2 regions of the Mesorhizobium sp. P2_B11 genome follow, and region 2 is predicted to be linked to the other one. Evidence: predicted binding sites of a transcription regulator. Region 2 holds the regulator's gene; the other holds the start of a gene.
The links. The regulator LexA, encoded in region 2, represses DNA repair genes until DNA is damaged. The targets are predictions, from matches to a motif close to TGTTCNNNNTGTGTTCNG.

Region 1: AC1DYJ_RS28395 (YifB family Mg chelatase-like AAA ATPase) is a predicted target of LexA. The motif match lies at 4,099-4,116, and genes of this name have one in related genera.

What each region holds. Positions count from the first base shown of each region.
Region 1 covers NZ_JBFUDF010000010.1:95,735-111,161, forward strand. The annotation lists gene AC1DYJ_RS28385 (malate synthase G) at 1-1,579, shown strand, start outside; gene AC1DYJ_RS28390 (outer membrane protein) at 1,768-2,415, shown strand; gene AC1DYJ_RS28395 (YifB family Mg chelatase-like AAA ATPase) at 2,471-4,003, opposite strand; gene AC1DYJ_RS28400 (phosphotransferase) at 4,322-5,374, shown strand; gene AC1DYJ_RS28405 (aspartate aminotransferase family protein) at 5,376-6,716, shown strand; gene AC1DYJ_RS28410 (hypothetical protein) at 6,841-7,398, opposite strand; gene gshB (glutathione synthase) at 7,457-8,398, opposite strand; gene AC1DYJ_RS28420 (GtrA family protein) at 8,481-8,855, opposite strand; gene AC1DYJ_RS28425 (glycosyltransferase) at 8,860-9,864, opposite strand; gene AC1DYJ_RS28430 (GtrA family protein) at 9,989-11,782, shown strand; gene AC1DYJ_RS28435 (putative bifunctional diguanylate cyclase/phosphodiesterase) at 11,883-13,232, shown strand; gene AC1DYJ_RS28440 (SDR family NAD(P)-dependent oxidoreductase) at 13,380-14,147, shown strand; gene AC1DYJ_RS28445 (2-dehydro-3-deoxygalactonokinase) at 14,144-15,094, shown strand; gene AC1DYJ_RS28450 (2-dehydro-3-deoxy-6-phosphogalactonate aldolase) at 15,117-15,427, shown strand, end outside.
Region 2 covers NZ_JBFUDF010000006.1:141,206-156,632, reverse strand. The annotation lists gene gltA (citrate synthase) at 1-1,005, opposite strand, end outside; gene gltX (glutamate--tRNA ligase) at 1,187-2,626, opposite strand; gene AC1DYJ_RS20130 (ComEC/Rec2 family competence protein) at 2,724-5,177, shown strand; gene lexA (transcriptional repressor LexA) at 5,171-5,932, opposite strand; gene AC1DYJ_RS20120 (GntR family transcriptional regulator) at 6,139-6,918, opposite strand; gene kynU (kynureninase) at 7,086-8,333, shown strand; gene kynA (tryptophan 2,3-dioxygenase) at 8,400-9,236, opposite strand; gene AC1DYJ_RS20105 (AMP-binding protein) at 9,233-10,858, opposite strand; gene AC1DYJ_RS20100 (alpha/beta hydrolase) at 11,025-11,855, shown strand; gene AC1DYJ_RS20095 (molybdopterin molybdotransferase MoeA) at 11,898-13,103, opposite strand; gene moaC (cyclic pyranopterin monophosphate synthase MoaC) at 13,104-13,586, opposite strand; gene trpC (indole-3-glycerol phosphate synthase TrpC) at 13,589-14,401, opposite strand; gene trpD (anthranilate phosphoribosyltransferase) at 14,406-15,416, opposite strand.

The DNA.
Region 1 (15,427 bases), on a different contig from region 2:
CTTGCGGCTCAGCGCCGGCGCCGGCGGCACCACGCTGGCCAACCCGAAACAGTTTGCCGGCTATCGAGGCGATGCCGCCAACCCGGAAGCCATCCTGCTGACCCAGAACGGCCTGCACATCGAAATCCTGATCGACCGCGCCAACCAGATCGGCCGCACCGATCCGGCCGGCATTGCCGACATCGTGCTGGAATCGGCGCTGACCACCATCCAGGACTGCGAGGATTCGGTTGCGGCCGTGGATGCCGAGGACAAGGTTGTCGTCTACCGCAACTGGCTCGGCCTGATGAAAGGCGACCTCGCCGAGGAAATCAGCAAGGGCGGCAAGAGCTTTGTCCGCAAACTTAACCCGGACCGCGCCTGGACGGCGCCCAATGGCGGCGCGCTCGCCCTGCCCGGCCGCTCGTTGATGCTGGTGCGCAATGTCGGTCATCTCATGACCAATCCGGCAATTCTCGACCGTGACGGCAACGAGGTGCCGGAAGGCATCATGGACGCGGCGCTGACGGCGCTGATCGCCCTGCACGATGTCGGTGCCAACGGACGGCGGATGAATTCCCGCGCCGGCTCGATGTATGTGGTCAAGCCCAAGATGCATGGCCCCGAAGAGGTCGCCTTCGCGGTGGAAATTTTCGACCGCGTCGAGGCGCTGCTCGGCATGGCCAGAAACACCATCAAGATGGGCATCATGGACGAGGAGCGGCGCACCACCGTCAATCTCAAGGAGGCCATCCGCGCGGCGAAGGAGCGCGTCGTGTTCATCAACACCGGCTTCCTCGACCGTACCGGCGACGAAATCCACACCTCGATGGAAGCCGGCCCGATGATCCGCAAGGGCGACATGAAGCAGGCGGCCTGGATTTCCGCCTACGAGGCGTGGAATGTCGATACGGGCTTGGAATGCGGGCTGGCGGGCCACGCCCAGATCGGCAAGGGCATGTGGGCGATGCCGGACCTGATGGCTGCGATGCTGGACCAGAAGATCGCCCATCCCAAGGCCGGCGCCAACACCGCCTGGGTGCCGTCGCCGACGGCCGCGACGCTGCACGCCACCCACTATCACAAGGTCGATGTTCATGCCGTCCAGGCGGCGCTGAAGAGCCGGCCGAAGGCCAAGCTCGATGATATACTGTCGGTGCCGGTGGCGGTGCGGCCGAACTGGACGCCGGACGAGATCCAGCGCGAGCTCGACAACAATGCGCAAGGCATTCTGGGTTATGTCGTGCGCTGGATCGACCAGGGCGTCGGCTGCTCGAAAGTGCCCGACATCAACGATGTCGGCCTGATGGAAGATCGCGCCACGCTGCGCATCTCCTCGCAGCACATCGCCAACTGGCTGCACCACAAGGTCTGTTCGCAGATTCAGGTGATGGATTCGCTGCGCCGCATGGCGGCAATCGTCGACCTGCAGAATGTCGGCGACCAGCTCTACCGGCCGATGGCCGCCGATTTCGACAATTCCATCGCCTTCCAGGCCGCCTGCGACCTGGTGTTCAAAGGCCGCGAACAGCCGAATGGCTATACCGAGCCGGTGCTGCATGCACGGCGGCTGGAGCTGAAGGCGAAAGAGCGGGCCTGATCCGGCGGCGGAAAGGCGTCGGCTGAGGCGTATGCAACTCCGCGACCGCACGCGCGTGCAGACGCTGCCCCTAGTGCCTGCAATCACTAATTTAGCCGGCAGCGTGACCGTTTTGATACAGGTTTCGCAAGGATTTGGGTGTATTTGCCAAGACATTGACCAGTTGACGGTCGAGTCGGGGGACATTCATGCGACTTTTTTCAGGGATCTTGCTGGTTGCCGGCATGACTGTGACCGGGGCCAGTGCAGCGGATGTCGTTGAGCCGGTAGCCTCCACATATTCTTGGACCGGCTTTTACATCGGCGCGAATGCGGGTGGCGCCTTTGGCAATATCGACGGCAATTTCATAGGCATTACCGGATCGGCCGATATCAGCGACTTCACCGGCGGCGTTCTGGTTGGCGCCAACTACCAATACGGTCAGTGGGTTCTTGGTGTCGAAGGTGATATCAATTACCTGGGGTTCAAGGAAGAGTTCGCACCCGGCTTTGGCGGCGGTGGCCTTGGCGCGCAAGCGAGCCTGGATGCGTTTGGAACGATCCGCGGCCGCGTCGGCTACGCTTTTGATCGGTTCCTTCCTTATGTCACAGCCGGCGTTGCGATGGGCAATGTGAAGATCGATGAGCATGTCTTCAGCGAAACCGAAACCAAGTTCCAGACCGGATATGCGGTCGGCGGCGGTGCGGAATATGCTTTCAACAACAATTGGACCGTTCGCGCGGAATATCTATACGTCGACCTTGGCAAGAAGGATTTCGGGTTCGATCCCATCGATCCGTACAACGTGAAGACGGATTTCAGCGTCGTTCGCGCAGCCTTCGCCTACAAGTTCTGACTTTCGGCAAAGCCAGGCACCATCAGCCCGCGCGATAAAGCCAGGCTGAGCGCCGTTACGCCGCCTGCGCTACCCGCTCGGACATCATGCGATAGGAAATTGCTTCGGCCAGATGGATGCGGCCGACGGTTTCGCTGGCGTCGAGGTCGGCCAGCGTGCGTGCCACTTTCAGCACGCGGTGATAGGCGCGGGCGGAAAAGCCTAGCTTTTCGCTGGCGTCTTTCAGCAGCGAGAGGCCGGCTGCATCCGGCACGGCGATGTCTTCGATGATCGAGGGCGAGCAATGCGCATTGGTCGTCGCGCTGGTGACGCCGAGCCGCTCGAAGCGTTCGCGCTGGATGGTCCGGGCACGCGCCACGCGCTGGGCGACAGCAGCACTTTTCTCCGCCCGGTCCGGGCGGATCAGATCGGCGGCCGAGACCGCCGGCACTTCGATCCTGAGGTCGATGCGGTCGAGCAGCGGGCCGGAGATGCGCGCCTGGTAGTCGGTGCGACAGCGCTCGCCGCGCAGGCAGCGATAGCCGGGTTCGCCGGCCATGCCGCAGCGGCACGGGTTCATCGCCGCCACCAGCTGGATGCGCGCCGGATAGGTGACGCGGTGGTTGGCGCGCGCAATCATGCAGTCGCCGGTCTCCAGCGGCTGGCGCAGCGCATCCAACGTCTGCGGCGAGAATTCGGGGAACTCGTCGAGGAACAGTACGCCGTGATGAGCGAGCGAGACCTCGCCCGGCCGCACCCGCAAGCCGCCGCCGACCATCGCCGCCATCGAGGCCGAATGGTGCGGGGCGCGGAACGGCCGCCGGTCGGTTAGCTTGCCTTCGCCGAGCTCGCCCGCCACCGAGGCTATCATCGAGACTTCCAAGAGTTCCTTGGGCGCCAGCGGCGGCAGGATCGACGGCAGCCTTTGCGCCAGCATCGACTTTCCCGAGCCTGGAGGCCCGACCATCAGCAAATTGTGGCCGCCGGCCGCGGCCACTTCCAACGCCCGCTTTGCGCTCTCCTGGCCCTTGATGTCTGAGAGGTCGGGCAGATCGCGCGCCGAGACATGGATGCCTGGCTCCGGCCGCGACAACACCTGCGTGCCGCGAAAATGATTGGCGATGGCAATCAGGCTGCGCGGCGCAAGAATGTCGAAATCCTTGCCCGCCCAGGCCGCTTCCGGCCCGCAGCCGAACGGGCAGATCAGGCCCTTGCCCTCGGCATTGGCGCCGATCGCCGCCGGCAGCGCTCCGGCGACCGCGGCAATGGTGCCGTCGAGCGACAATTCGCCGAGCACGACATAGGAGGCCAGCATGTCGCCCGGGATGGCGCCCAGCGCCGCCATCAGGCCGAGCGCGATCGGCAGGTCGTAGTGGCTGCCTTCCTTGGGCAAATCGGCCGGAGCGAGATTGACCGTCACCTTCTTCGACGGCATCGACAGGCCCGAGGCATGGAGCGCCGCCTGCACCCGCTCGCGGCTTTCGGCCACCGCCTTGTCGGCCAGGCCGACGATCTGCATGCCGACCTTGCCCGGCGCGATCATCACCTGGACATCGACCGGCACGGCCTCGATGCCCTGGAAAGCAACCGTGCGAACCCGCGCCACCATTTTGCTCTGCCCCCGGATACCGGTTCGCTCAGGTCCTTGTGGTTCAGGCCGCGAGCGATGTCAGGACAAGACAACCATAGATTTCAGGCCAAGGCAAGAACATTACAGGAACATGTGTTGGCGGCACGCGGTATCGCTTCGCGCGGAGATATCGCAGTGTTCACCCGCCGCGGCGCTCGGCATCGCTCGTGGAAACAGCGGCGATGATGCTGCCAAACGATATTCGCCTGGAGGCATAGCGACCAGGGAATCGGAAATGGATATACCTCTCGCCACCGCGCGTCTCGGCGCTTTCCAATCTCCAGGTTCGATCCAAGAATGATTTCCATCCCCGACCTTGAGGGCCCGCTTTCCTCGAAAGCGCCAGCGACGCTTGCCGACGAGGCCGAGCAGATCGGTCTTGATGTCTTCGGCGTCAGCGCGCAAGCCCAGGTGCTGACTGCCGAGCGCGACATGAATTTCCTGCTGACCACGCCGGACGGTGCGAAATATGTCTTGAAGATATCAAATCCCGCGGAAGAGCCTGCCGTCACCAATCTCCAGACGAGCGCGCTGCTTCATCTCGAGGCAACGCGGCCAAGCCTTCGCGTTCCACGCATCGTGCCGGCGCTGGACGGCAGCGTCGAGCCACCGATCGCGCTGCGGGAAGGCCGCACCAGCGTGGTTCGGCTGCTGAGCTACCTCTCGGGCGCGCCGCTCCATGCGCTACCCAGAACGCGCGGCGTGCGGCAAAATCTGGGAACCCTGCTCGCCGAGCTCGATATCGGGCTTCAGAACTTCTCCCATCCCGCGCAGAGCCACAGCCTGCCGTGGAACAGCATGGATCTGCCAAGGCTGGAGCCGCTGCTCGGCACAGTCGAGGATGAGGCCCTGCGCGGCTTGGCCGAGCGCGCCATCCGCGACTTCGCCGATGTCGTTGCGCCGGAAATTCCCGGCCTGCGAGCGCAAATCATCTACAACGACCTCAATTTCTACAATGTGCTGATGGACCAGACCAACAATGAGGCGGTGGCCGGCCTCATCGATTTCGGCGACATCATCCACGCGCCGCTCGTCAATGACGTCGCGGTCGCGGCCAGTTACCATTTCTCCGACGCCAGAGGCTCGCTGCTTCCGCTGGAGGAGTTCATTGCGAGCTATCACCGGCGGCTGAAGCTCACCGATGCCGAGATCGCGCTGGTGCCCTTTCTCGTCGCCTCGCGCATGGCCACGACCGTGCTGGTCGCGTCGTGGCGGGCGAGTTCGCATCCCGACAACAAGGACTATATCCTGCGCAACAGGCCCAACGCCCAGGCGGGGTTGTCGGCGCTGCTCGGCCAGTCGAGGGATGAGAAACGCGCCTGGATCAACGGCGTCTGTGGAAAGGCATGACATGAGCAGCGCGCGCGATACCAGCATGGCCAACGCCTTCATTCCCGGAAGCTCGCCGCTCCCGCAGACCATGCAGGCGCTGGTCGAAAGGCGTGAACGCGTCCTCGGCACCGCCTATCGGCTGATGTACCAGGAGCCGATCCATGTTTCGCGCGGCGAGGGCGCCTGGCTGTTTTCGCCCGAAGGCGAGAAATATCTCGATGCCTATAACAACGTATCTTCGCTCGGCCATTCCCATCCTGCCGTGGCGCAGGCGATAGCCCGGCAAGCCTCGGTTCTCGCCACCCACACGCGCTACCTCCAGGATGAGATCCTCGACTATTCCGAGCGGCTCTTGGCGACGTTTCCGCCGGCCATCGACAATGTCATGTTCACCTGCTCCGGCAGCGAAGCCAACGACCTGGCCTACAGGATCGCGAAATACCAGACCGGCGGCACCGGGGTGATCGTCACCGAGACGGCCTATCACGGGATAACCGACGCAGTGTCGCAGTTCTCGCCGTCACTGGGTCCGAACGTGCCGCTCGGCGCGCATGTCTTCAAGGTTCCGGCGTCCGACAATTATCGCCTTGGCGCGGAAGCCGCCGCCATCGTCCTGAACGGCGTCGATGTGGCGCTGGATGCGATGGCCGCGCGCGGCATCAAGCCGGCGGCGCTCATCGTCGATTCCATATTCACCAGCGACGGCATATTCGCCGAGCCGCGCAATTTCCTCGCCGCGGCGGCGCACAAGATACGCGCGGCCGGCGGTCTCTACATCGCCGATGAGGTCCAGTCGGGCTTTGGCCGCACCGGCACGCACATGTGGGGCTTCGAGCGCCACAATGTGCTCCCCGATCTGGTCACCATGGGCAAGCCGATGGGCAATGGCTTCCCGGTTGCCGGCATTGCCGCGCAATCCCAAATCATTCGCGAGTTCGGCCTTAACGCACGTTACTTCAACACTTTCGGCGGCAACGCCGTCGCCTGCGCGGCCGCCATGGCGGTTCTGGAGACGATCCAATCCGAAAGGCTGATGGATAATGCCCGCCAGATGGGTGATGCGCTTCGGTTGCGGCTGGCGGCACTCAGCGCCCGCTATCCTCAAATCGGCGACGTGCGCGGCGCCGGCCTGATGATCGGCGTCGAAATCGTCGCTGCCGATCGCGCGCCCGACAAAACGGAGACGACGCGACTGGTAAACGGCATGCGCAAGCGCGGCGTCCTGATCAGCTCATGCGGCGCCGGCCACAATGTGTTGAAGATCCGCCCGCCGCTGATATTCCAGCCGGAGCATGTCGATATTTTTGTGGCGGCATTCGAGGCCATTCTCAGCCGATCCGAGACCGCCGGACCGCTTTGATCACGCGCGGTCTTCAATAACGAAGCGGTATGAATCCGTAAGGCCTGCGGAAGGCAAGCAGGGAGGCGGCGGCTGCTGAAACTAGGGTCAGACCGTTCGGCGCAGGCTCTTGACGGCCCAACTGTTACTGGGCTGCTGGGAGATCGCTGGGAATCGATTTGCTGATGAACTGGCCGCTACAAATCTGCTCAATAACCCGTGGTCGGTCCATGCGGGGTGCGTCTGCAGGCTTATAACCGAAGGGGACGATCGGCAGGTCAACCCTGCAATAGGGCGTTGTGAACTTGGCTCCAGACCCGGTTGTCCATTCCTCGTCGCGGCACCTGGTATGAGCCTTGATCGTCTCGGGGAAAACAATTCCGACATAGACGTCGCGTCCATAACGAGCGACGAAGTCTTCTATAGAAATCTGGTAAATGCCTGTGTTGGAGAAGCCATAGACCTCGATGGTACCCTCTACCGGCCTTCCGCGAACCGTTCGTTGGATATCAAAGGTAATTGTAGCGGATCGATCAGAGATCCCGCCGTGCTCTGTCGCATACTGAATGCGGACGACACGTCCGAAGAAAACACTGTCAGCCCGGCCCCGTTGATCGGCGCTCAACGAACGTTGGATTACGCATGCACTGGCAGTCTCGCACTGCAAGATGGCAAGGACGATGACAAGAAGAGCTGCTCTCATCTGGTAGCCTACCAACCGCTTGCGCCCATCAACACGCCAAATCGTCGTAGGGCGATGCTTATTTCCGCTTTGCTTCCACCGCATCCCAGAACAGGCCAGCGATATCGGCGCCGCCGAACCGCGCCACTTCGCGCACGCCGGTTGGCGAGGTCACGTTGATCTCGGTCATGTAGTCGCCGATCACGTCGATGCCGACGAGGATGAAGCCGCGTTCCTTCAGCGATGGCCCGATGCGGGCGCAGATCTCGCGTTCGCGTTCCGTCAGCTCGGTCTTTTCGGCGCGGCCGCCGACATGCATGTTGGAGCGCGAATCGTGGTCGGCCGGCACGCGGTTGATGGCCCCGACCGCCTCGCCGTCGATCAGGATGATGCGTTTGTCGCCCTTGCGCACGTCCTTCAGATAGCGCTGCACGATGTAAGGCTCACGCGACAGCTGGGCGAACATTTCGAGCAGCGAGGCGAGGTTGCGGTCGTCCTCCTTGAGATGGAAGATGCCGGCGCCGCCATTACCGTAGAGCGGCTTGACGATGATGTCGCCGAACTCTTTTCGGAAAGCAGCAACCTCCGTCGGATCCTTGGTGATCAACGTCTCCGGCATCAGGTCCGGGAATTCGGTGACGAAGATCTTTTCCGGGCTGTTGCGCACCCAGGCCGGGTCGTTGACGACCAGCGTCTTCGGGTGAATGCGCTCTAGGATGTGCGTGGTGGTGATGTACTTCATGTCGAAGGGCGGATCCTGGCGCAGCAGGATCACGTCCATCTCCGAGAGATCGGTGCGCACCTTCTCTCCCAGCGAAAAATGATTGCCCTTCTCGTCCCGGAGCTTCATCTCCTCGATGCGGGCAAACACCTTGCCGCCCAGCATCGACAGCCGGTCGGGCGTGTAGTGGAACAATTGATGGCCGCGCCGCTGCGCCTCCAGAGACAGCGCAAACGACGTGTCGCCGGCGATCGAGACGGTGGAGACATGGTCCATCTGGACGGCGATTTTCAGCGGCATTTTCAGTCTCCGGCGCGGTCGACGACAGCCGATATAAGGAACTCGGCGCCTTCTGCCAATCGTGCTTGGTTGGCCCAGGCCCTCAGCGGTCGAAGACGAGCCGGGAGTAACCGAGGAAGGACAGCGCCATGGCCACCAGCGAGGCAATCGCAAGTGCCGCCAGCGGCGGCATTGCCGGCAGCGCGAACAGGATGGCGCAGTAGGCGAGATAGTTGACGATGCTGGTGGCGATGCCGACGCCGCCATAGCGTGCACCTTCCTGCGCCACGCCTCGGCTCGACGGCGAGAAGGTCAGGTGACGGTTGATCTGCCAGGTGACGCAGAGCGCAAAGCCGATCGACAGCACGCGGGCGACGAAAGGCCCGAGCGGCGTCACCGCCAAAAGCAGCCAGAGCGCGGCGGCATCGGCGACGAAGCCAACGCCACCGGCCAGGACAAAACGGGCGATCCGGCTCACGGCCTCATGCGGCCCGGGGCGTCTTGCCCGGTTCGGCCTTCGCGGTTTCACTGCTACGCTCGCGCCGTTCGACCCGGCCCGACGGCACCGAGAGATAGAAGATGCGCTTCTGCTCGGCGCGTCCGCGCGAGACCGAATCGAGGATCAGTCCGGTCACCATCGCAAGCATCGACAACAGCAGCAGGCCGACCGACAGCACCCAGGTCGGCATACGAGGCACCAGGCCGGTCTGGGCGAATTCGATCAGAACCGGCGTCATCAGGGTCAGGCTCGACGCCAGGAAGAAAATCGCAAAGGCGCCGAAGAAGCGCAGCGGCTGCGTCTCCTTCATCAGCATAGCGAACATCCACAGGATCCTGGCGCCGTCGCGATAGGTCGACAGCTTCGACGACGATCCCTCCGGCCGGCGGCCATAGTCGAGCGCGATCTCGCTCACCGGCAGCTTGAGCTGCGAGGCATGCACCGACATTTCGGTCTCGATCTCGAAGCCGCCGGAAACGGCGGGAAAGCTCTTGACGAAACGCCGCGAGAAGACGCGGTAGCCGGAGAAGATGTCGGTGAAGTCGGTGCCGAACAGCCGCTTGTAGAGGCTGTTGAAGATGCGGTTGCCGAAGGCATGGCCGGAGCGGCCGGCATCGTAGGTGACGCCGCGCCTGGTGCCCACCACCATGTCGCAGCGCTCGGTCAGCAGGATGTTGATCAGCTGCGGCGCATCTTCCGGCGCATAGGTGCCGTCGCCATCGGCCATCAGATAGATATCGGCATCGATGTCGGCGAACATGCGCCGCACGACATTGCCCTTGCCCTGGCGCGGCTCGCGGATGACGATGGCGCCGGCCGCGCGGGCCTTCAGTGCCGTCAGGTCGCGCGAATTGTTGTCATAGACATAGATCGTGGCCGACGGCAGCGTCTCTCGAAACCCACGCACCACCTCGGCGATGGTCAGTTCCTCATTGTAGCAGGGCAGCAGCACGGCAATGGCCGGCTCGTGGCGGACTTCGTGCGGCATTTCCGTCTCCCGATGCCCGGCGGAGCCTCCGGCCGCGCTCAAATGCGGCCTCGCTCAGGCGACTTTACTATTTATTGAAGCTGTTAAGGCTAGGTTTAAGCCGAGCTTCTTTCCGACAAAGGCCATGATGATGAACGCAGCCAAGGCGGGTGCTTCCTCCTGGAAGTCCGATATGACGCTGGCGCTGCTTGCCATGCTGGTGGCGCTGGCCGTCAATGCCGCCACCGGCTTTCGCGAATTGAGCAATGCCGGCGGCGACAATGACAGCCTGCTGCGGCTGGTCGAGGTTCGCGACATGCTGGCCGGCCAGGGCTGGTTCGACCTGCATCAGTACCGGATGGGGCCGGAAGGCGGCTTCGTCATGCACTGGTCGCGGCTGGTCGATGCGCCGCTCGCCGCCATCATCCTTGCCGCCTCGGCGCTGACCGGCAGCATGGCCATGGCCGAGGCGATCGCACAGGTGCTGTGGCCGGCGCTGCTGTTTTGCCTGGCGGTGTTCTTCCTCGCCCGCGCGGCGCGCAGCTTTGCCGGCGCCGGCGCCGTCCTGCCCGCCATCGTCATCGGCGCGGCGGCGCTGCATTTCATCGGCATCTTCCTGCCAGGTGCGCTCGATCATCACAATGTCCAGCTGACGCTGACCATGGCCAGCCTCAGCCTGCTGCTCGAGGCGCCGACGCGCCGTTGGGCGGCGCTGATTTCTGGCCTGTGCGCGGCACTGACGCTGGCTGTCGGCATGGAAACCGCGCCCTATGTCGCCACCATCGGCGCCTGCATCGCCTTGCTGTTTGTCGTCGATCCCGGCGGCGAGCATCGGATCGCAAGGGACTTCGGTCTCGGCTTCGCCGGGGTCTCGGCACTCGTCTTCGTCACCACCATCCCGCCATCGGCCTGGGGCCAGGCGCAGTGCGATGCCTTCTCGGCGGTGCAATTCGTGGTGGCGGCAGTCGCCGGACTGGGCCTTGCCGTGGTGACGTCGCTCAAGGCGTCCAATGGCACGGCCACCCGCCGCCTGATCTCGCTCGGCCTGCTCGCGCTGGTGCTGGGCGCCGTCGTGGTCGTACTGTTCCCGCAATGCCTTGCGGCGCCCTACGCAAACCTCGATCCGCGCCTCAAGGAATTGTGGCTCGACCACATCGATGAGGCACAGTCGCTGTTCCATATCGCCGTCAACGAACCGGCCTCGCTGGCGGCGCGCTATGTCACGCCGCTGGTGGCGATCCTGCTGATGGCGCTTCGCCTGCGCGGACCATGGCGCCGCCAGGACAGTCTCGTTGGCGCGTTGATGGTTGCCGCTTTCATCGTCAGCGTCTGGCAGGTCCGCGGCTCGACATTCTCGATCGCCCTGGCCGTCATCCCGCTGTCGGCCTGGATCGCAAGCTGGCGCGAACGGGCCAGCATCAGCCCTTCGCGCAGCGTGTCGCTGCGCATGGCGGCAGTCTGGCTGGTGTCGGTCAATGCCGTCTGGGCCGGCGCTGCCGCCGCCACCTCGAGCGCGTTCGAGGCAGACAAGGTCGCCGCCGCGGCCAAGGACGCCGATCCGGCCTGCACGAGCAAGGCCTCCTTCACGGCGCTGGCCGCGCTGCCGGACACCACGGTGCTCGCCATTTCCAATCTCGGCTCGCCCATCCTGGCCTATTCGGGACACCGTGTCTTTGCCGGCCCCTACCATCGCAACATCGCCGGCGACCTGCTTGCACTCGATGCCTTCCTGGGGTCGGCGGACCAGGCCAAGGCGATCGTGGCGCAGCACCATGTAGGCCTGGTGGCGCTCTGCCGCGGCAGCGCCGAAACCAAAGTGCTCGCCGCCAAGGCGCCGCAAGGCTTCCTGGCCGAGCTGATGCAGGGAGGCCTCCCCGATTGGCTCGAACCGGTGGCCGAAACACTGGGAAGCCCGGTCGAACTCTACCGCGTCCGCTAAAGCATAATTCGCCAGCGAAAAATCGATTTCGCGATACGGTTCCTAAACGCTTTGCTGCCAGTCTCAGCCTAAATTTCGGACGTCAAAAACAGGGATACCGATGCAAACGACGTTTGGCACCGGGCAGGCAAGCAGGGAAAACACGGATCTGGCGTTCACCGACACGCTGACCGGGCTTGGCAACCATCGCCGCTTCTTCGACAAGGTCGATCGCCTGATCAGCGACCGCGCCGACGATCCCGCGCCCTTCACCGTCGGCATTCTCGACCTCGACGGCTTCAAGCCGATCAACGATCTGTTCGGCCACAAGGCCGGCGACGACATATTGATCCAGGTGGCGATGCGGCTGCGCGCCTCGATGGACAGCCATTCCACCGTCTGCCGCATCGGCGCCGACGAATTCGCCTACCTCTATCCGATGGTGTTCTCGGAGGAAGCCGCGGCCGAGAAGTCGCGCATGATGATCGAAATCCTGTCGGCGCCTTATGATGTCGGCGAACGCACCGCCAGGCTCTCGGCCTCTGTCGGCTGCTCGCTGTTCTATTCCGGCGACGAAACCACCGAAATCCTCGTCCACAAGGCTGAAACCGCGCTCTACCACGCCAAGCGTTCGGGCCGTGGCCGCGTCGTCGTCTATACCAGAGAGATGGAAGAGGCGGCCAAGCGCGTCACCCGCATCGAACAGGCGCTGCGCCGCGCCGTCTCGGCCGGCGAGGTCGAGCCGCACTTCCAGCCCATCGTCGATCTCAACACCCGCCGCACCATTGGTTTCGAGACGCTGGCGCGTTGGACCGATCGCGACCTCGGCGTCGTCCCGCCAACCGTGTTCATTCCCATTGCCGAGGAGCGCGGCATCATCGGCCCGCTGTCGCAGCTGGTGCTGCGCAAGGCGACCGAAGCGGCGCGCAGCTGGCCGAAGGACCTGTTCCTGTCCTTCAACCTGTCGCCCTCGCAGCTCGTCGACCAGAACACCGGCCTGCACATACTGTCGATCCTCGACCGCACCGGCTTCGATCCGCGCCGGCTCGAGATCGAGATCACCGAAACCGGCCTGATGAACGATCCGGCCTCGGCCGAGAAGATCGTCGAGGATCTCCGCCGCGTCGGCATCCGCGTCTCGCTCGATGATTTCGGCACCGGCCAGTCCTCGCTCGGCCGCTTGCGCGAATTTCACTTCGACAAGCTCAAGATCGACCGCGCCTTCGTCTCCTCGATCCTCGACGACCGTCCGTCGGAGCACATCATCCGCGCCATTCTCGCCATGTGCGAGGGGCTCGGCATGGATGTTGTCGCCGAAGGCATCGAGGAGGAGGCGCAAGCCGACCGCCTCGTCCAGTTCGGCTGCGCCGGCGGGCAGGGCTATCTGTTCGGCAAGCCGGTCGATGCCGACGCCACGCTCGGCTATCTCCGCGATTCCTACCGCGGCGCCCTCTACGCCAAGGCGATCTGATCTCCGGTCTGCCGTGCGCCGAGCGGGCTTTGCTCGTCGGCTTGCGTCCTTTTGTCTGACATAAGCCGAATATATCGCCGTTTTCACCCTTGCCCCCCGGACTTGGCTGGCTAGGATGCGCGCCGACCGGGACCGGGAGAGAAAAATATGATGCCATCGGCGGATTTTGCCGACCTTAGGGGCGCCTCGGTGCTGATCACCGGCGGCGGTTCCGGCATTGGCGCGGCACTGACCGAGGGTTTTGTTCGCCAGGGCGCCCATGTCGCCTTCATCGACGTCGCCGATGGCCCAAGCACGCTGCTCGCCGACCGCGTTGAAAAGGAACTTGGCCGGCGGCCGCTCTACCTCAAGACCGATCTGCGCGACGTCGAGGCGCTACGCGCCTCTGCTGCCCAGGCGGCGGAGGCGCATGGCGACGTCACCGTGCTGATCAACAATGCCGCCTGGGACGAACGCCACGATGTCGCCGACGTCACCGTCGAGTTCTGGGACAACAACCTCGCCATCAATCTGCGCCCGCATTTCTTCACCGCGCAGGCGGTGGCGCCGGGCATGAAGCGGGCCGGCGGCGGTTCGATCATCAATTTTACCTCGACCTCGTATCTCATCAACCACCCCGACATGCCGGCCTACACCGCCGCCAAGGCCGGCATACTGGGCTTGACCAAGGGCCTCGCCGGCAAGCTTGGCGTCGACGGCATCCGCGTCAACGCTGTTGCGCCGGGCTGGGTGATCACCGATCGTCAGCGGGAACTCTGGGTCACGGAGGAGAGGCTTGCCGCCCATGTCGCCAAGCAGTGCATCAAGCAGGTCATGCAGCCCGACGACATGGTCGGCACCGTGCTGTTCCTGGCTTCGGACGCCTCGCGTATGCTGACGGCACAAATGCTGATCGTCGACGGGGGGTTCCTGTGAGCCCGGCAAACCAGGCAAGCAAAGCGCCGGCCGTCGCCGCCGTCGACTGGGGCACGACCCGTATGCGGGTCTGGCTGATCGACGAGGCGGGTGGGGTGCTGGCTGAACGCCGCGGCGATGACGGCCTGATCACCGCGCAGCAAAAGGGCTTTGCCACCATCCTCGAGGGCCATCTGACGGCGCTCGGCGCGCCGGCTTCGTTGCCGGTCATCATCTGCGGCATGGCAGGCTCCCGCCAAGGGTGGCTGGAGGCGCCCTATGTCACCGTATCGGCGCCGATCGGCGCCATCCTCGCGGGCGCCGCCCGCATTCCTGGCGTCAGCCGTGACATCCGCATCGTGCCTGGCCTGGCGCAGCGGCTGGCCGATGCGCCGGATGTGATGCGTGGCGAGGAAACCCAGCTGGCCGGCGCCGGTTTGCCGGCTAACGGTCGCCATCTCATCTGCATGCCCGGCACTCATTCGAAATGGGTTCTGGTCGAGAATGGCGCGGTCGATGGCTTCTGCACCTGGCCGACCGGCGAACTGTTCTCGGTGCTCGCCCAGCATTCGATCCTGCGTCATTCGCTGGGCGAGAGCCCGAAGCCGGTGACCCCGGACAATCCATTCTTCCAGGACTGGTGCCGCAAGGCGCTGGCCGAGGGTGGCGACGTCACCTCGCGGCTGTTTTCGATCCGCGCCGCAGGTCTGTTGCAGGACCTCAAGGCCGACGATGCCGCCGCCTGCCTGTCCGGTCTGCTGATTGGCGGTGAGATCGCTTCGGCGGGCCGCCGTTATGGCGAAAGCGCCACCGCAATCGTGCTGGTCGCCTCGGGTTCGCTTGCGGCGCTTTACCGGCAGGCGCTCGACTTGGCCGGGCTTGCAGTACGGGTGGTCGACGCCGACGAGGCGGTGCGTGCCGGCCTGATCGAGGCGGCGCGGGAAAATGGCATGATTCCCGCACTATGATCGCAGTATATGGAGTGAGCGCGTGACCCAGACAGCCCCTTTCCCGAAGCTGAAGCGCGGCCTCGTCGCCATCTTGCGCGGGCTTAAGGCAACCGAGGCGATCGCCATAGGCCAGGCACTGTTTGATGCCGGCATCGAGGCGATCGAGGTGCCGCTCAACTCGCCCCAGCCGTTTTCGTCCATCGCCAGGATTGTTCAAGTTCTGCCGAAGACCGCCTTGGTCGGCGCCGGCACGGTGCTCACGGCGGCCGATGTCGACAACCTTCACCAGGCCGGCGGTAGGCTGCTGGTCAGCCCCAACATCGATGCCGAAGTGATGGCCCGCGCCATGCA
Region 2 (15,427 bases):
CTTCTGCATGATTTTCGCACGCGGGTCGTAGTTCTTGTAGACGCGGTGGCCAAAGCCCATCAGCCGGAACGGATCGTTCTTGTCCTTGGCGCGGGCGATGAATTCCGGGATGTGATCGACATGGCCGATCTCGCCCAGCATGTTGAGCGCGGCCTCGTTGGCGCCGCCATGCGCCGGGCCCCACAGGCAGGCGATGCCTGCGGCGATGCAGGCGAACGGGTTGGCGCCCGACGAGCCGGCGAGGCGCACGGTCGAGGTCGAGGCGTTCTGCTCGTGGTCGGCATGCAGGATGAAGATGCGCTCCATGGCGCGCGCCAGCACCGGGTTGATCTTGTATTCCTCGCACGGCACCGCAAAGCACATATGCAGGAAATTGGCGGCGAAGTTCAGCTCGTTCTTCGGGTAAATGAAGGGTTGGCCGATATGGTATTTGTAGGCCATGGCCGCGATCGTCGGCATCTTGGCGATCAGCCGCATCGAGGCGACCATGCGCTGATACGGGTCCGATATGTCGGTGGAGTCGTGATAGAAGGCCGACAGCGCACCGACCACGCCGCACATCACAGCCATTGGATGCGCGTCGCGGCGGAAGCCGGTGAAGAAACGCGACATCTGCTCGTGCACCATGGTGTGGCGCGTCACCCGGTAGTCGAAATCGTCCTTCTGCGCCTTGGTCGGCAGTTCGCCGTAGAGCAAGAGGTAGCAGACTTCGAGGAAGTCGCCATGTTCGGCCAACTGGTCGATCGGGTAGCCGCGATGCAGCAGGATGCCGGCATCGCCGTCGATGAAGGTGATCGCCGACTCGCAGCTCGCTGTCGAGGTGAAGCCGGGGTCGTAGGTGAAGGCGCCGGTGGTGCTGTAGAGCGCGCCGATGTCGATGACGTCAGGCCCGACCGAGCCGCTTCGCACCTTGAATTCGTGCGTCTTGCCGGCCAGTTCGAGCGTGGCAGTCGACGGGTGCGTCGTCTTGCTGCCGGGTTCCAGTTTTGTCGCAGCTTCGCTCATTCTCAAACTCCTTCATGTTCCTCATGCCGGCAAGGCAATTCCTGCAAACGACACGTCGAAATCACCGGAATGCGCGAACTCGCCACCGCATTTTGGGAGGTGCGTGCCAGATTGGGCCAGGGCCTAATGTTGCACTGCGAAACGCGCCTTTCAATGCCAATCTTCTTGGGCCAGTTCGCTCCTAATCGATTTGATCCGCAATCCGCGCCAGGCTTTCCTCGCGGCCAAGCACGGCAAGCACGTCGAACACGCCGGGCGAGGTGCTGCGGCCGGTAAGGGCTGCCCTCAGCGGCTGGGCCACGGCGCCAAGCTTGTGGCCGCCGGCCGTCGCGAACTCGCGCACCGCGGCTTCCGCCGCTGCGGCCGTCCACTCGCCGGAAACCGTCTGCAACGCCGCATGCGCGCCGCGCAGGATCGTGCGGGCGTCGGCGTTGAGCAGGGCTGCCGCCTTCTCGTCGATCGGCAGCGGCCGCTCGACGAACAGGAAGCCGGCGCCGTCGGCGAGTTCCACCAGTGTCTTGGCGCGCTCCTTCAGGCCAGGCAGCGCCGCCAGCAGCTGCGCCTTCCTGGTGTCGTCGAGGCGGGCGGCGAGCGCCGGGCCGCCTTCGAGATAGGGAAGAGTGGCGACGAAGATGTCGAGCAGCTGGACGTCGTCCATCTTGCGCATATGCACGCCGTTCAGCGCATCGAGCTTGGCGAAGTCGAAGCGCGCCGCGCCCTTGTTGACGTCGCCAATGTCGAACCAGGTGATCATGTCCTTGATCGACATCACCTCGTCGTCGCCATGGCTCCAGCCGAGGCGCGCCAGATAGTTGAGCAGCGCCTCGGGCAGATAGCCCATGGCGCGGTAGGCCTCGACGCCGAGCGCGCCATGCCGCTTCGACAATTTGGCGCCGTCGGCGCCATGGATCAGCGGGATGTGCGACATGGACGGCACCTCCCAGCCCATGGCGTTGTAGATCACCGTCTGGCGCGCGGCATTGGTCAGGTGGTCGTCGCCGCGAATGATGTGGGTGACACCCATATCGTGGTCGTCGACGACGACGGCATGCATGTAGGTCGGCACACCGTCCGAACGCAGGATGATGAAATCGTCGAGATCCTTGTTGGGGAAGCGCACCTCGCCCTGCACGCGGTCATGCACCACGGTCTCGCCCTCGGCCGGCGCCTTGATGCGGATGGCGCCCTTGACGCCGGCAGGCGCCTCGGAGGGCGCGCGGTCGCGCCACGCGCCATTGTAGCGCGGCGGCAGACTTTTCGCGCGCGCAGCTTCGCGCATGGCCTCGAGCTCGGCCGGCGTCTCATAGGCGTAATAGGCCTTGCCCAGGCGTACCAGCTCCTCCGCCACCTCGCGGTGGCGCGGCGCGCGCTCGAACTGCGAGACGGCCCCGCCGTCCCAGGACAGGCCGAGCCAGGTCAACCCATCGAGAATGGCCTGGGTTGCCGCTTCGGTGGAACGCTCGCGATCGGTGTCCTCGATGCGCAACAGCATCGTGCCGTCGGTGTGCTTGGCGTACAGCCAGTTGAACAGCGCGGTGCGCGCGCCACCGATATGCAGGTAGCCGGTGGGCGAGGGGGCAAAACGGGTGACCACCCTGTTGGACGTGGCAAGTTTGGACATGGCAATTCTCGGGGCAATGCATGAGATGGCGGCGCGGACTTTCGCGCTTTGCGCGTTCATGTAGCATAGGGGGTCTGGGGCGCAAGGGGCAGACCCGATGGCTGAACGAGGCCGGGGCGCAAAGGAGGGCGAGGGCGCGGAGGCAAGCGTCAGCGAACGGTCGTTGTTTGCCGACGTTCCCTATGCCGAGCCGATGCCGGTTGCGCTGCCCGAACTGCGCCCGGGCTACCTGCCTGCATCGCCCGATGACGTCGCGCCGGCACCGGTTGCTGTGCCCGGATTTGCCATCCGCCTGCGCAGGCTGCTGCGCCATTCGACATGGCCCGCTATCCGCCGCAGTGTAGCCGTCGCCGCCGGCACGGAACTCGACCGCGGCGTCGCCTTCCTGCTGGTGCCGGTTTTCCTGGCGGCCGGCGTCATTGTCTATTTCTCGCTGGCCAGCGAGCCGGGCTTTGCCCAACCAATCGCCATCGTGCTGCTCATGGCAGGTTGCGCTGCCGTCACCCGGTCGCGGCCGAGGACGCATCTGTGTTTTATGGCTGCCATGCTGTGCGCGCTTGGCGTCGTCGCCGCCAAGGTCGAGACATGGCGCGCCGGCACGCAGATGCTGGGCTCCGAGATTCAAACACGGCTAACCGGGCGCGTCGTCAGTCTCGAGGAAATGGAAAACGGCCGCGTCAGGCTGACACTCGACGTGATTTCCACCGCTTACCCCAAGCTGCGCTACGCGCCGGAACGGGTCAGGCTCTCGGCACGCACCGTTCCCGCCGATATGACGGCAGGCTCCCTGGTCACCGGCTATGCCAGGCTGTTGCCGCCGACCGGTCCGGTACGGCCGGAGAGCTACGACTTCTCCTTCGACAGTTATTTCACCGGCATCGGCGCCAGCGGCTTCTTTCTCGGCAATCCCAAAACCATCGCCGCCCAGGGACCGCCGCCGCTGACCGCGCGGCTCTCTTCGGCCATTGAGAACGCCCGGGAAAACATTGCCGACCATATCAGGGGCCAAATCGGTGGCGCCGAAGGCGAGATTGCAGCAGCGCTGATTGTCGGCGTGCGCGCTGGTATTCCGGACGAAATCAACGAGGCGATGCGGCGCACCGGCATCTACCACATCATCTCCATTTCCGGCCTGCATATGGCGCTGGTCGCCGGCACCATCATGGGATTGCTGCGTGGCGCCTTTGCGCTCTTTCCCGATTTCTCCTCGCGCCGGCCGGTCAAGAAATATGCGGCCGGCGCTGCGCTTGTCTCCATCGCCGCCTATCTCGTCATTTCAGGCATCGTGGTCGCCGCCGAGCGCAGCTTCATCATGCTGGCGGTCATGCTGGTTGCGGTGCTGTTCGATCGTGCGGCGCTTACCATGCGCAATCTGGCGATCTCGGCCATCGCCGTCATCCTGGTGTCGCCGCATGAGGTCGTCGGCCCGAGTTTTCAGATGTCGTTTGCCGCCACCGCCGCCCTCGTCGGCGCCTATGCCGGCTGGGCCGACTACCGCGCCGACAGAGTGAGAACGCCCCCTGCGAGGCGCTCTTTCGTCAGCTTCCTGTCGCGAAAATTCTTGGCTGGCATGGGCGGGCTCGCCATGACCTCGATCATTGCCGGCAGCGCGACCTTGCTGTTTGCCATCTGGCATTTTCAGCGCGTGTCGCCGCTCAGCCTGCTCGCCAATCTGGCCGTGATGCCAATTGTCTCTGTCGTCATGCTCTTGGCGGTGATCAGCGCATTGCTGATGCCTTTTGGCTTTGACTGGCCGTCCCTCTATCTGATGGGCAAGGGCCTGACGGCGATGATCGCCATCTCTGGCTGGATCTCCGAACGCTCCCCGGTCGATGCCGTCGGGCTGATCTCCATTCAGTCGGTCCTGCTGGTGACGGTCGCCCTTGTCATTGCCACCATGGCCACGACCTGGCTCAGGCTGGCGGCCGTGCCTTTCGCGCTGGCCGGCCTGCTGACCGTGCCGCAGGTGCGCACGCCTGACGTGCTCATTTCGGAAGACGCACATCTGGTTGCTGTGCCGATCGGCGGCGGCGAGCTTGCCCTCAACCGGGAGCGCGCAAACGAATTCACCACCGACAATTGGAAACGGGCGCTGCGGGCCGAAACCATCATTCAGCCGGAGACCTTCGAGACTGGAGATACGCGGTTCGACCTCGATCCGCTCGACCTGCCGCCCGGCTCACCCTTCTACTGCACAGGCGATCTCTGCATTGCCCGGCACCCGTCCGGCGCCATTGTCGCGCTTGCGAAGGATCGCAAAACAGCCCGACCGGCCTGCGCTTTCGCGAGCCTGATCGTCATCGACGACGCCACCGCCTACAATCCTTGTCGCGACCCGCTGGTGCTAGTCGTGACCAAGAAGCAGCTTGCCCGTGACGGAAGTGCCGCCGTCTTCTTCGACCAGCAATCGGCCGCGACAGCGCCAGCCATACGTTTCGCCGTCGACAAGCCCTATCGTCCCTGGCACGAGCAACGCCGCTTCTCACGCGAAGCACGCGGCCTGCCGCCCTACAAGGAGCGCGAAAAGTACAAACCCAAGCCGGCTCAGTAGCGCCGGATCAGCCCGACCAGCTTGCCCTGCACCTTGACCCGGTCCGGCCCGAAGATGCGGGTTTCATAGGCCGGGTTGGCGGCTTCCAGCGCGATGGAGGCGCCCTTGCGGCGGAAGCGCTTCAGCGTCGCTTCCTCTTCGTCGACCAGCGCCACCACGATCTCGCCGGGGCTCGCCGTATCGGCATTGCGGATGATGACCGTGTCGCCGTCGAAAATGCCGGCCTCGATCATCGAGTCGCCCTTGACCTCAAGCGCGTAATGTTCGCCGCCCATGATCATGTCCGGCGGCACCGAGATCGAATGCGTCTGGTGCTGGATGGCGTCGATCGGCACACCGGCGGCGATGCGGCCCATCACCGGGATCGACACAGCCGAAACCGCGTCGTCATTGCCGGCCGACATCGAACGCGACGACGAGGCCGGCTTGATCTGGCGGCCGAGACCGCTTTGCCCCACACCGCCTTGTCCGCCTTGACCGAGACTGCCCTGGATGACGCTCGGCGAAAACTTCTTCGCCGCATTGAGGCCGGGAGCGATCGAGTCGGGCAATCGCAGCACTTCCAGCGCACGCGCCCGGTTCGGCAGCCGGCGAATGAAACCCCGCTCCTCCAGCGCCGTGATCAGGCGGTGAATGCCGGACTTGGAGGCAAGGTCGAGCGCCTCCTTCATCTCGTCGAAAGACGGCGGGATTCCGCTCTCCTTCAGGCGTTCATGGATGAACATCAGGAGTTCATGTTGTTTGCGCGTCAGCATCGCGGCCCCCACGGGTTCTGAAACCAGAATCAGAAAAAACAAACCCAGAACAAACACTATCTGTTCCAGTTGTGTTCCGCAACTGTTTAAAGTTTAATGAATGCGTTGACGTTTTGTTCAGCCTAACGTTCCGCGCCGCGATCGGCGCCCGCGCTTCGTTTGCCGGCAACGGGGTGAAATGCCGGCGGCCCGCGCCATCGGGCCATTCATGCCTTGCCGGACCGCTGCCGCTTTTTCGGGCGGGGCTGCACTGCCTCCGTCGCTGCGCCCGGTTCACTCTGGGCATAGACCTGCAGCGTGTAGCCGATGTGAACGCTCATCAGTTTTTTTGCGCGCTCGGCGTCGCGATCAAGGGCTGCTTCCATCAGGGCGGTGTGGTGTTCGATCGCCACGGCGTCGCGCAGCGCCGCCATGGCCTTCTGGTGGCCGTGCTGGCGGCCGGCGGCCGCGCGCAGCGTCGGGGCCAGGCTAAGAAAGCGGTGGTGGCGATGCAGTTGATCGGAGATCGTCGCGTTGAAACGCAGCAGCCAGCTCGATGTCGCGGCACTGAGCAGCGCCGCGTGGAAGGCATCATGTTTTTCGTACCACGCATCGACGGCCTCATCCGAGGGATCATCGAGCACGGACCCACAGCGTGAGAGGCGGTAGTGCGTGGCAACGACCGCGTCTTCCCACTGACGGTCGCCCTTTTCGATCGATTCAACCAGCAAGGGCAGTTCGACCACCAGCCGCGCACGCGACAGATCCTCGAGCTCGGCGCGAGAGACGGGAGCAACCGCAAACCCACGGTTGCTGATGGCGGTCACAAGCCGTTCGGCTTCCAGCCGCGACAGCGCCTCGCGAAGCGGCGTCCAGCCGATGCCGTAGGTTCCGCGCAACGTGCTCAGCTTCAAGGGTGCTGCAGGCGCCAGCCGGGTCGCAAGAATATCGCGCCTCAGCAGCCGATAGGCCGCTTCCGTCTTCGAGGACTGCTCGTCATCCAACATCGTGACCCATCAGTCAGATTGCTCGGATGGTGATTATATATCAAAGCCTTTCATTGGGTAGATTATATATAATGTTTGACAGCTCCAGGAGGACCGCTCAAGATCGCCGGCATGTTTGGGCGGCCAGGCTCCGCCGAATGCGTTTGTCCATGGAGGGGCGCCGGATCATGAGCATGACACCCGATCTCGCTGCAATCGAAGCGATGGATGCCGCCGATCCGCTGCGTTCCATGCGTGAACGCTTTGTCTTGCCGCAAGGCGTGATCTATCTCGACGGCAATTCGCTGGGCGCCGCGTCACCAGCCGTCTTCAGCGAACTGCAGCAGGCCGCCACGCAGGAATGGGCGCAGGATCTCATTCGCGCCTGGAACACCGCCGGCTGGTTCAACATGCCGGTGGAACTCGGCGATCAGCTCGGACGACTGATCGGCGCGGCTAGCGGGCAGACGGTGGTCTGCGACACGACCTCGATCAACATCTACAAGCTGCTGCACGCGGCACTCGGCATGCGGCCGGATCGCTCGGTCATCGTTGCCGAAGGCGACAGTTTCCCGACCGACCTCTATATGGCCGAAGGCGTCGCCTCGACCCGGCCGGGAACGCGGCTGCGGCTGGAGGGCGTCGACGCTGCCGCAATCGAGGATCTGATCGACGACAGCGTTGCCGTCATCCTGGTCAACCACGTCAACTACAAATCCGGCCAGTTGCGCGACATGGCGGCGCTGACGCGCAAGGCACATGAGGCCGGCGCGCTGATCATCTGGGATCTCTGCCACACCGCCGGCGCCTTGCCGGTCGAACTCGACCGCGCCAATGCCGATTTCGCCGTTGGCTGCACCTACAAATACCTCAATGGCGGCCCCGGCTCGCCGGCCTTCATCTACGCGGCCGAACGCCACCATGGCGATGTTCATCAGCCACTCAGCGGCTGGTGGGGCCATGCGCGGCCCTTTGCCTTCGAGCAGGGCTTTGCGGTCGGCAGCGGCATCCGCCGCTTCCTGTGCGGAACGCAGCCGGTGCTGTCGATGCGGGCGCTGAAAGGGGCGCTCGATATCTGGAACGACGTCGACATGGCGGCGGTGCGCAAAAAGAGCATCGCGCTGACCGACCTGTTCATCCAGCTCGTCGAAGCCAGATGCGGCGCTTACGGGCTTGAACTGGAAAGTCCTCGTGACGGCAGCCAGCGCGGTAGCCAGGTGTCATTCCTCCACCCGCACGGCTATCAGGTGATGCGCGCGCTGATCGAGCGCGGTGTGATCGGCGATTTTCGGGCGCCGTCGACCATCCGTTTCGGCTTCACGCCGCTCTATGTCGGCTATGGCGATGTCTGGCAGGGGGTCGACGTGCTGGAGGATATTCTGCGCACCGGCGCCTGGCAGGACGCCCGCTTTGCGGTCAAGACCGCGGTTACCTGAAATCGGCGCAAGTCCAGGAAAAGTGCGTAGCGCTTTTCCCTCGGGAATTGCGCGGAAACAAAGAGCTCAGAGCCGGGTGCGAACCGTCCACAGCTCCGGAAACAGCACGACCTCCAGCATCTTTTTCAGGTAGGAAGCGCCTGAGGTGCCGCCGGTGCCGCGCTTCAAGCCGATGATGCGTTCGACCGTGGTGACGTGGTTGAAGCGCCAGCGGCGGAAGTAATCCTCGAAGTCGACCAGTTTTTCCGCCAGTTCGTAGAGCATCCAGTAGCGCTGCGGGTCGCGGTAGACGGTTTGCCAGGCAACCAGCACCTCTTCGTTCTCGACGCGCGTCTCACGCCAGTCCGTACGCTTGGCGTCAGCACCGATGTCGAAGCCGTTGCGCGCCAAAAGCAGCAGCGCCTCGTCATAGAGCGACGGCGTGGCCAGGATCGCTTCCAGACGGTCCACAAGATCAGGCTGGTGCTTGTGCGGGCCGAGCATGGCGAGGTTGCGGTTGCCGGCCATGAACTCGATGGCGCGGTACTGCCAGGACTGGAAGCCCGAGGATTGGCCGAGCGCGTCGCGAAACTCGGTGTACTCGCTGGGCGTCATCGTGCGCAGCACGTCCCAGGCATTGTTGAGCTGCTCGAAGATGCGCGCGACGCGCGAGAGCATCTTGAAGCTTGGTTCGAGGCGATCTTCGCGGATCGAACGGATCGCGGCGCCGATCTCGTGCAAGGCGAGCTTCATCCACAATTCCGATGTCTGATGCTGGATGATGAACAGCATCTCGTCATGGGCCGAAGACAGCGGCGCCTGCGCGTCGAGCACCTTCTCCAGGTGCAGATAGTCGCTGTAGGACATCCGCTCCTTGAACGACATCTGCGCGCCATCGGAGGCCGGATCGTAGGGCTGGCTCAATTGCTCTTCTCCGCCCGCAACCGGAAGCGCTGGATTTTACCGGTCTGGGTTTTGGGCAATGCGTCGATGAACTTCACCGAACGCGGATATTTGTAGGGCGCGATCGTCGCCTTGACGTGGTCCTGCAGGCGTTTGACGGTCAATGCGTCGGGCGTGACGCCTTGCACCAGAACGATATGCGCCTCGACGATCTGGCCGCGCTCGCTGTCCTCGGCGCCGGTCACCGCGCATTCGGCGACGTCGGGGTGCGAAAGCAACGCTGCTTCGACCTCGGGACCGGCAATGTTGTAGCCGGCGCTGACGATCATGTCGTCGGAGCGCGCGGCGAAGTGGAAGAAACCGTCCTCGTCCTGCGTGAAGGTGTCGCCGGTGAGGTTCCAGCCGTCACGGACGTATTCCTTCTGCCTGGCGTCGGCCATGTAACGGCAGCCGGTCGGGCCGCGCACCGCCAGCCGGCCTGTCGAGCCGCGCGGCAGCTCCCGCATCTCGTCATCGACGATGCGTGCCTCGTAACCGCTGACGGCTTTGCCGGTGGAGGCCGGCTTCATGTCGCCGAAGCGGTTGGAGATGAAGATATGCAGCATCTCGGTGGCGCCTATGCCATCGAGGATCGGCTTGCCGGTCTTCTGCGTCCATTCCTCGAAGACAGGCGCCGGCAGCGTCTCGCCGGCCGAAACCGCGACGCGCAGCGAGGACAGGTCGGCACCTTCATCCATCGCCTTGAGCATGGCCCGGTAGGCGGTGGGAGCAGTGAAGGAAATGGTCGCCCGGTAGGTCTCGATGATGTGGATCATGTTGGGCGGCGTCGCCTGTTCCAGCAGCGTCGCCGCGGCGCCAAAGCGCAGCGGGAAGATGGCGAGCCCGCCAAGGCCGAAGGTAAAGGCAAGCGGCGGCGAGCCGACGAAAATATCGTCCGGCGTCACCTCGAGGATTTCGCGGGCGTAGGCGTCGGCGATGATCAGCAGGTCGCGGTGGAAATGCATCGTCGCCTTCGGCACTCCGGTGGTGCCGGAGGTGAAGCCGAGCAGGGCGACGTCGTCGCGGCCGGTGTTGACGGCGGTGAAGGTGACCGGCTTGTCGAGGGCGGCGCGGTCGAGCTCGGCATCATGGTTGGCAGTGCCGTCGAAGCCGATGACCTGCTTGAGATACGCACTGTCCTTGGCGCAGGCGGTCATCTCGTCCATCAGCCTTGTATCGCAAAGCGCGATTGTGATTTCCGCCTTGTCGACGATCTTGGTCAGTTCGCCGGCACGCAACATCGGCATGGTGTTGACGACCACCGCGCCCACCTTGGTCGCGGCCAGCCAGCAGGCGACCATGGCCGGGTTGTTGGCCGAGCGGACCAGCACCCGGTTGCCCGGCTTGACGCCATAATTCTCGACCAGCGCATGGGCGAGCCTGTTGGTCCAGTCGGACAGTTCCTTGTAGGTGCGGCGGCGGCCATTGCCGATCAGCGCGGTGTGGTCGCCAAAGCCCTTTTCGACCAGCCTGTCGGTCAGTTCGACGCCGGCATTTATGTGGTCGGGATAGTCGAAGCCGTCGAGCAGGAACTCCGGCCACTGGTCCGCCGGCGGCAGGTTATCGCGCGTGAACGTGTCGATATGCGCTGATGGCCCAAGCATTTTTCGGCTGCCCCTGTCTGCCTCACGCCCATGGCTGAACGATCACAGGATCGCACCAGTCGAAATTTGTTTCAAGCCTAAAATGTTTTTAGGGTGGAGCATTGACGCCGCCTTTGCCGGCGGCCATTCCTGTCGACTGAACTGAAGCCATCCGGGAGGGGTGCAGATGCTCGAACATCGTGTTGCCGATTGGGACAACGCCTACGCCAATGGCGACAACATTGCCGGCAGCAATCGCTGGCCGGCCGCATGGGATGCACCGGCACAGACTTTTCGCGACACGCTGTCGGCCGCGGGGCGGGCCAAGCTAGACATCGCCTATGGTGACAGTGCGCGCAACCGGCTCGATCTGTTTCTTCCCGATGTCATGCCCAAGGGGCTCGTCGTCTTCATCCATGGCGGCTACTGGAAGGCGTTCGACAAGAACGCCTGGTCGCATCTGGCCAATGGCGCCGTCGCCAGCGGCTTTGCCGTGGCAATGCCGACCTACACGCTCTGTCCCGACATACGCATTTCCGGCATCGTCAGGGAAATCGCTGCGGCGATCGGCAAGGCGGCGACGATGGTCGGCGGGCCGGTGATGCTGACCGGGCATTCCGCCGGCGGCCATCTCGCCTCGAGGATGGTGACGACGACGAGCCCTCTGGCCGCCGACGTGGCCGGCCGCGTGCGCAATGTCGTTTCGATCTCCGGCGTTCATGACCTGCGTCCGATCATGCGCACCGGCATGAACGCGACACTGGCAATCGATGAAGCCGAAGCCCTGGCCGAAAGCCCGGCGCTGCTGCGCCCGATGGAGGGCGCACGCATCACCTGCTGGGTCGGCGGCGGCGAGCGGGCGGAGTTCCTGCGCCAGAATGCGTTGCTCGCCAACATCTGGACCGGTCTCGGCGCCATGACCAGCACGGTGGTCGAGTCGGACCGGCATCATTTCAGCATCGTCGACGGGCTTGCCGATCCGGCGCATCCGCTGACGCGGACATTGCTTGCCGAATAGGCCAGTTTTATCAGTAAAATGAGCAGCTTGGGCGCTCGGTCTTCAGCGTAACATCAGCACACTGCAGGTGGCGCCCGCTGCAGCCGCCGGCGCGAAGGGCTCGCGCACGATCAAGCCGTTGGCGTCGGCCAGCATTCTCAGCATCGAGGAATCCTGGATGCCGAACGGCGTCGCCACCAGTGCGCCGGCCTGTTCGCTCACCACGGCGCGCACATAGTCTTGCCTGAGATCATTGGCCGGCATCGCGGCGCCAAGTTGCGCCGGACGGATGTCCTGCCGGTGCGTGCTACCGCCGAGCTGCGCCAACAGCGGCTTCAAGAACAGCTGCGAACAGACCAGGCTCGCCACCGGATTGCCGGGCAGGCCGATGCACCTGATATCGCCGAGACGCCCGAACATCAGCGGCTTGCCCGGGCGCATGGCGAGCTTCCAGAAATCGAGCTTCATGCCTTCGCCGGTCAGCACATCGTGCACGAGGTCGTGGTCACCGGCCGAGGCGCCGCCGAGCGTGACGATGACGTCGGCCTTTGCCGCGACTGCCTTGCGCACCAGCGCCGCTATGTCGGCCTTGCGATCTGCCGCGATGCCGAGATCAAGCGCTTTGGCGCCGACAGACTGCGCGGCGGCCGCAACGCCGTAAGCGTTGGAGGAGATGATCTGATCCGGACCGGGGTCGCGCCCCGGCGGCAGCAACTCGTCGCCGGTGGCGATGATGGCGACCAGCGGCCGGCGCACGACGTTGAGCAGCGGATGATTGGCCGACGCCGCAAGCGACAATGCGGCCGGATCGAGCACGCGGCCTTTTTGCAGGAGCAGGTCGCCTTGCGAGAAATCCAGTCCACGACGGCGGATGTTACGGTCTTTTGCGGTCGGCTCGGTGACCTCGATATGGCCATTGCCAAGGTCGCGGACATTCTCTTGGATGACGATGGTGTCGGCGCCTTCGGGCAGCGGCGCGCCGGTGAAGATGCGGACAGCCTCCGCCCTGCCGACCGAGCCGGCAAAGCCGCGGCCGGCCGGCGCCATGCCGATCACCGAAAGCCGCGCCGGGGCGGCCGCTACATCCTGCGCCCGCGCGGCATAGCCGTCCATGGCGGAGGCGTTGAAGGGCGGCTGGGTGCGCAGCGCCACGACCGGTTCCGCCAGCACCCGGCCGGCCGCATCCGCTAGCGCGACGCTTTCACCCGGCAGCGCGGCAGCGCCGTCCAGCAGGCGCTCCAGCGCCTCGGTCACCGGGACCAGCGCCATTTACGAACCCGCCTTGTAGTCGCCGGACTTGCCGCCGGTCTTTTCGACCAGACGGATACCCGAAATCACCATGGCGCGGTCGGCTGCCTTGGCCATGTCGTAGATGGTCAGGCATGCCACCGACGCCGCGGTCAGCGCCTCCATTTCCACCCCGGTCTTGCCGGTGACGCGGGCGAGCGCGGTGACCCTGAGGCCGGGCAGTGCCGCGTCCGGTTCGATGTCGACCGACACCTTGGTCAACAGCAGCGGATGGCAGAGCGGGATCAGTTCATGCGTCTTCTTGGCCGCCATGATGCCGGCGATGCGCGCGGTGCCCAGCACATCGCCCTTCTTGGCGTCGCCGTCGAGGATCATTTTCAGCGTTTCCGGCTGCATCGAGACAAAGCCCTCGGCGATGGCCGTGCGTGTCGTCTCCGCCTTGTCGCCGACATCGACCATATTGGCCTCGCCCTTGGCGCCGAGATGGGTGAGGGCGGCTGCCATCGTCAGGCTACCTCGGCCGTCGCCTTGCCCGTCAGAAGCAGGCGCGTTGCCGCCGCCACATCCTCTTGCCGCATCAGGCTTTCGCCGACAAGGAAGGTTTCGATGCCGGTCTTTTGCATCCTGAGGCAATCGTCATGGCTGAAAATGCCGCTCTCGCTGACCAGCAAACGACCGCCAGGCACCATCGACGCCAGCCGCTCCGAGGTTTCAAGGCTGGTCTCGAACGTTCTCAAATTGCGATTGTTGATGCCGATCAGCTGCGACGACAGTTTTACCGCGCGTTGCGTTTCGGCCTCGTCATGCACCTCGATCAGCGCGTCCATGCCGAGTTCGAATGCCGTCGCTTCCAGTTCGCTGGCCAGGGCATCATCGACGCTGGCCATGATGATCAGGATGGCGTCGGCGCCCCAGGCGCGCGCCTCGTAGACCTGGTAGGGGTCGAACAGGAAATCCTTGCGCAGCGCCGGCAGCGACACAGCCTTGCGCGCGTTGGTGAGAAATTCCGGCGCGCCCTGGAAGGATGGCGCATCGGTCAGCACCGAAAGACAGGCAGCGCCGCCTTTCTCATAGGCCTGCGCCAGCGCCGGCGGGTCGAAGTCGGCGCGGATCAACCCTTTGGAAGGGCTCGCCTTCTTGATTTCGGCGATCAGGGCAAAGTTGCCCGATCTGCGCTTCGCCTCGAGCGCCCTGAGAAAGCCGCGCGGCGCGTCGGCATCCTTGGCCCGCGCTTTAATCTCGGCCAGCGGTATCAGCGCTTTCGCAGCCGCGATCTCGTCGCGCTTGTAGGCCTCGATCTTGCGCAGAATGTCAGCCACGGGCCTATCCGTTCGAAATCGCCACCAGCCGGTCGAGCACGCCTAGCGCCCGGCCGCTGTCGATGGCTTGTGCCGCCGCCGCCATGCCGTCGGCAAGCGTTGTCGCCTTGCCCGCCACCACCATGCCGGCGCCGGCATTCATCAGCACCGTGTCGCGATAGGCGCCGGCAGCGCCGCCCAGCATGTCGCGCATCGCCTTGGCGTTGTAGGCGGCGTCGCCGCCGCGCAACTCGTCCTTGGTGTGGCGCTGCAAACCGACCGCTTCGGGGGTGAGCGTAAAATGGCGGATCTCGCCGCCGGCCAGTTCCGCAACGTGCGTCTCGCCAGTGGTGGTGATCTCGTCATAGCCGTCGCCATGGACGACCCAGGCGTGGTCTGTGCCCAGCGCCTTCAATGTCTCGGCCACCGGCACGATCCATTCCGGCAGGAACACGCCGACCATCTGGCGGCTGACGCCGGCCGGATTGGACAGCGGGCCAAGCAGGTTGAAGATGGTGCGGGTGCCGAGCTCGACGCGGGTCGGGCCGACATGCTTCATCGCCGGATGATGCGCCGGCGCGAACATGAAGCCGACGCCCGCCTCATGGATGCAGCGGCCGATCGTCTCCGGCGGAATGTCGATCTTGACGCCGAGCGCGACCAGCACATCGGCAGCGCCGGTCAGCGACGACAGGCCGCGATTGCCATGCTTGGCCACCGGCACGCCGCAGCCGGCGATGACGAAGGCGGACGCCGTCGAGATGTTGACCGAGTGCGAGTTGTCGCCGCCGGTGCCGACGATGTCGATGGCGCCTTCAGGGGCTTCGACGCGCAGCATCTTGGCGCGCATGGTGGCGACGGCGCCTGAAATCTCGCTCACCGTCTCGCCGCGTACGCGAAGCGCCATCAGGAAGCCGCCGATCTGGCCGGGCGTCGCGTCGCCCGACATGATGATGTCGAAGGCTTCGCGCGCTTCCTCGAAGGTGAGCGCGGTGCCGGTGGCGACCTTGGCGATATGGATCTTAAGGGCGCTCATGGGGCCAAAAC